2 regions of the Priestia megaterium genome follow, and region 1 is predicted to be linked to the other one. Evidence: a T-box and tRNA genes for the amino acid it is inferred to sense, from the RefSeq annotation. Region 1 holds a T-box; the other holds one or more tRNA genes.
The links. The T-box of region 1 lies ahead of tyrS (tyrosine--tRNA ligase). A T-box ahead of a tRNA ligase gene usually reads a tRNA of that ligase, here a tRNA-Tyr.
Positions count from the first base shown of each region.

Region 1 (3,379 bases):
CTCGTCAATTAGTTAACCACGGTCACGTTTTAGTTGACGGTAAACGCGTTGACATCCCATCTTACCGTGTACAACCTGGTCAAGTGATCGGTGTTCGCGAAAAATCTCGCAACCTTTCAATCGTGAAAGAAGCGCTTGAAGTTAACAACTTCGTACCAGACTACTTAACAGTAGACGCTGAGAAATTAGAAGGTACATTCACTCGCTTACCTGAGCGTTCTGAATTATCTGCTGAAATCAACGAAGCACTAATCGTAGAGTTCTACTCTCGTTAATAGTAAAAAGCCGTTCCCTATGGAGCGGCTTTTTTACTGTCTTTATACAAAAAAAGGCCTTTCGGCCTTTTTTTATGCGTATTGAATAAGCGTATATTTTTTCTTGCCTCGACGAATTACTGTAAATTGACCTTCAATACGGTCTTCTGCTCCTACTGTTTTTTGCAAATCTTGCTCACGCTCACCGTTTAAGTAAATCGCACCGTTTGAAATATCTTCACGCGCTTGACGTTTAGAAGGAGAGATTTTACTTTCTACAAGTAAATCGATTAAACCAATATCTTCACCTGTATGCGTGTAAGAAGGAACATCCTTGAATCCTTGCTTAATTTCTTCTGCTGTTAACTCTGAAATACTTCCGTTAAATAAAGCTTGCGAAATACGAATGGCTTGCTCAAGAGCTTCTTCACCGTGTACAAGCGTAGTCATCGCCGCTGCTAGTGCTTTTTGTGCTTCGCGTTTTTCAGGCGCTTCTTTTGCAGATGCTGCTAATTCATTAATTTCTTCATGTGATAAGAATGTAAAGTATTTTAAATATTTTATAACATCACGATCATCTGTATTAATCCAGAACTGGTAGAATTCATACGGACTTGTTTTTTCAGCGTCTAACCAAATTGCTCCGCCTTCTGTTTTACCGAACTTCGTGCCGTCTGCTTTTGTTACAAGCGGAACTGTTAATCCAAATGCTTTTGCATCTTCTTCTGATTTACGAATTAATTCTAAGCCAGCCGTAATATTTCCCCATTGGTCGCTGCCGCCAATTTGAAGCTTACAGTTATACGTTTGGTATAAGTTCAAGAAATCATATGATTGTAAAATCATGTAGCTGAATTCCGTAAATGAGATGCCTGATTCGATACGAGATTGAACAGAATCCTTTGCCATCATGTAGTTAATACCAAAGTTTTTACCGATATCTCGTAGGAATGTAATAACATCTAACGTGCCAATCCAGTCATAGTTATTCGCAATAACCGCTGCATTTTCACCTTCTTCAAAATCTAAGAAGCGTGAAAGCTGACCTTTAATACGCTCACTAAACATAGCAACCGTTTCTTTTTCATTTAACGTACGCTCTGCTTTTTTACCGCTTGGATCTCCAATAAGACCCGTACCTCCACCAACTAATGCAATCGGTTGGTGTCCAGCTTGTTGAAAGCGACGCAAAATTAAAACAGGAAGCATGTGGCCGATGTGAAGGCTGTCGGCTGTTGGATCGAATCCACAGTACAAACGAACAGACTCTTTACTCAAAAGTTCATTTAAACCTTTTTCATCCGTTTGTTGATTAATGAGCCCTCGAAACTCAAGATCTTGTAAAATATCCATGTTATATTCTCTCCTTTATCTAATTGCTCGTTACAATTTGTTGAACAACATAAAAAACGCCCCTTCTTAAAAAAGAAGGGACGAAAATATCGCGGTACCACCCTATTTGGAAATAAATTATTTCCCACTTAAATGATGTAACGGTCTACCCGTCTTTTGCTACTGTAAGTTCACAAAAGATGCTCAAGGACGTATTTCATATTTGTCTATGTACTGATTTTCAGCAACCATCAGCTCTCTTAAACAGGGAGACAAGTATTACTTCTTCCTATCACTGCAGTTTATTTTATTTAAAAGTTTACACCCCACAATTATGAATGATTTCATTTTAAAATTCAAGTCCAAAAAAAAGTTCAAACAGCTGGCTGTTTGAACTTTATAAAAATCACTTATTTTCCCTACAAAGATTGAAACGTTTACTCCTTAGTCTTCCATCGTCGACAAATCGCCCGTTGGCAAATCTAATTCCCACGCTTTTAAAACGCGACGCATAATTTTACCGCTTCGTGTTTTAGGTAGCTTATCTTTAAACTCGATTTCACGTGGAGCTGCATGAGCAGCTAACCCTTTTTTCACAAATTGACGAATATCTTCAATCAGTTCATCTGAAGATTCATACCCATCTCTAAGTGCGATAAACGCTTTAATAATTTCCCCACGCACAGGATCAGGCTTACCAATGACACCCGCTTCTGCTACAGCAGGGTGTTCAACAAGCTTACTTTCTACTTCAAATGGACCAACTCGTTCTCCTGCGGTCATAATAACGTCATCAATTCGGCCTTGGAACCAAAAATAACCGTCTTCATCCATATACGCGGAATCACCTGATACGTACCAGTCGCCTGGCATAAAGTATGACTCATACTTTTCCTTGTTGTTCCAAATTGCATGCATCATAGATGGCCAGCCTTTTTTAATTGCTAAGTTACCCATTCGATAAGGTGGAAGCTCTTGTCCTTGATCGTCAACGATTGCTGCTTGTACACCCGGAATAGGTTTTCCCATAGATCCTGGTTTAATTTTCATAGACGGGTAATTACAAATCGTCTGACCTCCAGTTTCAGTCATCCACCACGTGTCATGAATACGTTTTTGGAAAACCTTCATTCCCCAGCGTACCACTTCAGGATTTAATGGTTCTCCCACGCTTAATACATGTCTGAGGCTGCTTAAATCATAGCGTTTAACTAAGTCATCGCCAGCACCCATTAGCATACGAAATGCTGTAGGCGCACTGTACCAAACCGTTACGCCAAAATCTTCAAGTGCTTGATACCATGCATCTGGACTAAAGCGTCCTCCTACAATCACATTTGTTGCTCCAGCAAGCCAAGGACCAAAAATTCCGTAGGAAGTTCCCGTTACCCAACCCGGATCTGCTGTACACCAATACACATCGTCATCTTTTAAGTCGAGCACCCACTTAGCAGTTTGATAATGCTGAAGCATTGCATTATGAACGTGAAGCACCCCTTTTGGTTTTCCAGTTGAACCTGATGTATAATGAAGCAGCATACCATCTGTTCTATCTACCCACTCAATCTCCACCTCTTTATTCGCCGCTTCTAATCGCTTCAGAAAATCTAGTTGAATGCCTTCTTCTGCTACATTTTCCCCTACAAGGAGAATGTGTTTTAAAGCTGGCAAATCCTTCACCGGAACGCGGCTCAGCAGTTCAGGCGTTGTAATTAACACTTTTGCATCACTGTCTTGCAAACGATCTTTTACTGCACCTTCCATGAATGCTTCAAACAAAGGACCAACAATAG
Region 1 covers NZ_CP023317.1:4,566,606-4,569,984, forward strand. Annotated here, with positions in the region: gene rpsD (30S ribosomal protein S4) at 1-275, shown strand, start outside; gene tyrS (tyrosine--tRNA ligase) at 348-1,607, opposite strand; T-box leader at 1,681-1,891, opposite strand; gene acsA (acetate--CoA ligase) at 2,031-3,379, opposite strand, start outside.

Region 2 (3,379 bases), 1.0 Mb from region 1:
ACCCATATACAAGCTGCATACACAAGAAAAACTCCGATGGACCACAAAACAATTTTTTTCACGCATTCCCCTCCTTTTGTACAAACAGTATTCTGTTATTACTATTGTAGGTTTTTTTTCGAAATTTAGAACAAGCGTTTAGAGATGTGCTATAGGAAATGCAAATTGTGAAGAGAAAATCATAGAAAAACGAAAAACAGAGTTTATTCTTTTGTCTAAACTCTGTTTACAAACAAAAAAAGCAGTTTGCATATGCAAACTGCTTTTGAGATGACCCGTACGGGATTCGAACCCGTGTTACCGCCGTGAAAGGGCGGTGTCTTAACCGCTTGACCAACGGGCCAGTATGGCTCCACAGGTAGGACTCGAACCTACGACCGATCGGTTAACAGCCGATAGCTCTACCACTGAGCTACTGTGGAATATGGTGGGCCTAAGTGGACTCGAACCACCGACCTCACGCTTATCAGGCGTGCGCTCTAACCAGCTGAGCTATAGGCCCATTATTTGGAGCGGGTGATGAGAATCGAACTCACGACATCAGCTTGGAAGGCTGAGGTTTTACCACTAAACTACACCCGCGTTACTTAAGATGGGGCGACTGATGGGAATCGAACCCACGAATGCCGGAACCACAATCCGGTGCGTTAACCACTTCGCCACAATCGCCGTCTTAAAATGGTGGCTCGGGACGGAATCGAACCGCCGACACAAGGATTTTCAGTCCTTTGCTCTACCAACTGAGCTACCGAGCCCCAAACAAAATGGCGGTCCCGACGGGAATCGAACCCGCGATCTCCTGCGTGACAGGCAGGCATGTTAACCGCTACACCACGGGACCACTTTGGTTGCGGGGACAGGATTTGAACCTGCGACCTTCGGGTTATGAGCCCGACGAGCTACCGAACTGCTCCACCCCGCGATGATATGAATATGATATAAATAAATGGCGGAGGAAGAGGGATTCGAACCCCCGCGGGCTTTAACACCCCTGTCGGTTTTCAAGACCGATCCCTTCAGCCGGACTTGGGTATTCCTCCGTATATTTATAACAAATGTAACTTATATGGTAGCGGCGGAGGGAGTCGAACCCACGACCTCACGGGTATGAACCGTACGCTCTAGCCAGCTGAGCTACACCGCCATATTATTCGTTACAATTATTTAATTTCATTGGTGGAGCCTAGCGGGATCGAACCGCTGACCTCCTGCGTGCAAGGCAGGCGCTCTCCCAGCTGAGCTAAGGCCCCATAAATGGTCGGGAAGACAGGATTCGAACCTGCGACCCCTTGGTCCCAAACCAAGTGCTCTACCAAGCTGAGCTACTTCCCGTTTATGGCGCGCCCGAGAGGAGTCGAACCCCTAACCTTTTGATCCGTAGTCAAACGCTCTATCCAATTGAGCTACGGGCGCTTTATATGGAGCGGAAGACGAGGTTCGAACTCGCGACCCCCACCTTGGCAAGGTGGTGTTCTACCACTGAACTACTTCCGCTTATTAAAATGAGCCATGAAGGACTCGAACCTTCGACCCTCTGATTAAAAGTCAGATGCTCTACCAACTGAGCTAATGGCTCTCTATGGCTGGGCTAGCTGGATTCGAACCAACGCATGACGGAATCAAAATCCGTTGCCTTACCGCTTGGCGATAGCCCAATAAAATGGTGGAGGGGGGCAGATTCGAACTGCCGAACCCGAAGGAGCGGATTTACAGTCCGCCGCGTTTAGCCACTTCGCTACCCCTCCGATATAAATGGTGCCGGCAAGAGGACTTGAACCCCCAACCTACTGATTACAAGTCAGTTGCTCTACCAGTTGAGCTACACCGGCACGGTGGTGGAGGATGACGGGATCGAACCGCCGACCCCCTGCTTGTAAGGCAGGTGCTCTCCCAGCTGAGCTAATCCTCCAAATATCATACACAACATTAAATGTGTATATAAGTTTTTTACAAATGAGCCAAATAAAAAACCCCTAGACTCTTTTACAAGAGCATAAAAAGGGGTCTTATTCATTGCCTGGCAACGTCCTACTCTCACAGGGACAAAGTCCCAACTACCATTGGCGCTAAAGAGCTTAACTTCCGTGTTCGGTATGGGAACGGGTGTGACCTCTTCGCTATCGCCACCAGACAAGAGATTGCTCTCTCAAAACTAGATAACAATTTGCTGAGTAAAGCTTACGCTTTTAAAAGTTTGGTTAAGTCCTCGATCGATTAGTATCAGTCAGCTACACATGTCGCCACGCTTCCACCTCTGACCTATCAACCTGATCATCTTTCAGGGATCTTACTAGCTTGCGCTATGGGAAATCTCATCTTGAGGGGGGCTTCATGCTTAGATGCTTTCAGCACTTATCCCGTCCACACATAGCTACCCAGCGATGCCTTTGGCAAGACAACTGGTACACCAGCGGTGTGTCCATCCCGGTCCTCTCGTACTAAGGACAGCTCCTCTCAAATTTCCTACGCCCACGACGGATAGGGACCGAACTGTCTCACGACGTTCTGAACCCAGCTCGCGTACCGCTTTAATGGGCGAACAGCCCAACCCTTGGGACCGACTACAGCCCCAGGATGCGATGAGCCGACATCGAGGTGCCAAACCTCCCCGTCGATGTGGACTCTTGGGGGAGATAAGCCTGTTATCCCCGGGGTAGCTTTTATCCGTTGAGCGATGGCCCTTCCATGCGGAACCACCGGATCACTAAGCCCGACTTTCGTCCCTGCTCGACTTGTAGGTCTCGCAGTCAAGCTCCCTTGTGCCTTTACACTCTACGAATGATTTCCAACCATTCTGAGGGAACCTTTGGGCGCCTCCGTTACATTTTAGGAGGCGACCGCCCCAGTCAAACTGCCCACCTGACACTGTCTCCCGGCCCGATCAGGGCCGCGGGTTAGAATTTCAATACAGCCAGGGTAGTATCCCACCGACGCCTCCACCGAAGCTAGCGCTCCGGCTTCTCAGGCTCCTACCTATCCTGTACAAGCTGTACCAAAATTCAATATCAGGCTACAGTAAAGCTCCACGGGGTCTTTCCGTCCTGTCGCGGGTAACCTGCATCTTCACAGGTACTATAATTTCACCGAGTCTCTCGTTGAGACAGTGCCCAGATCGTTACGCCTTTCGTGCGGGTCGGAACTTACCCGACAAGGAATTTCGCTACCTTAGGACCGTTATAGTTACGGCCGCCGTTTACTGGGGCTTCGATTCAGAGCTTCTCCCAAAGGATAACCCCTCCTCTTAACCTTCCAGCACCGGGCAGGCGTCAGCCCCTATACTTCGCCTTGCGGCTTCGCAGAGACCTGTGTTTTTGCTAAACAGTCGCCTGGGCCTATTCACTGCGGCTCTCTCGGGCTATACACCCTACCAGAGCACCCC
Region 2 covers NZ_CP023317.1:589,410-592,788, reverse strand. Annotated here, with positions in the region: gene CEQ83_RS03200 (M48 family metallopeptidase) at 1-62, opposite strand, end outside; tRNA gene CEQ83_RS03195 (tRNA-Glu) at 272-343, opposite strand; tRNA gene CEQ83_RS03190 (tRNA-Asn) at 348-422, opposite strand; tRNA gene CEQ83_RS03185 (tRNA-Ile) at 426-502, opposite strand; tRNA gene CEQ83_RS03180 (tRNA-Gly) at 509-582, opposite strand; tRNA gene CEQ83_RS03175 (tRNA-His) at 594-669, opposite strand; tRNA gene CEQ83_RS03170 (tRNA-Phe) at 680-755, opposite strand; tRNA gene CEQ83_RS03165 (tRNA-Asp) at 766-841, opposite strand; tRNA gene CEQ83_RS03160 (tRNA-Met) at 846-922, opposite strand; tRNA gene CEQ83_RS03155 (tRNA-Ser) at 948-1,040, opposite strand; tRNA gene CEQ83_RS03150 (tRNA-Met) at 1,068-1,144, opposite strand; tRNA gene CEQ83_RS03145 (tRNA-Ala) at 1,175-1,250, opposite strand; tRNA gene CEQ83_RS03140 (tRNA-Pro) at 1,256-1,332, opposite strand; tRNA gene CEQ83_RS03135 (tRNA-Arg) at 1,337-1,413, opposite strand; tRNA gene CEQ83_RS03130 (tRNA-Gly) at 1,420-1,494, opposite strand; tRNA gene CEQ83_RS03125 (tRNA-Lys) at 1,504-1,576, opposite strand; tRNA gene CEQ83_RS03120 (tRNA-Gln) at 1,581-1,655, opposite strand; tRNA gene CEQ83_RS03115 (tRNA-Tyr) at 1,662-1,745, opposite strand; tRNA gene CEQ83_RS03110 (tRNA-Thr) at 1,754-1,829, opposite strand; tRNA gene CEQ83_RS03105 (tRNA-Val) at 1,834-1,909, opposite strand; rRNA gene rrf (5S ribosomal RNA) at 2,016-2,131, opposite strand; rRNA gene CEQ83_RS03095 (23S ribosomal RNA) at 2,195-3,379, opposite strand, start outside.
Region 2: it has a tRNA-Tyr gene. The T-box ahead of tyrS (tyrosine--tRNA ligase) is inferred to sense a tRNA for this amino acid. The anticodon was not compared.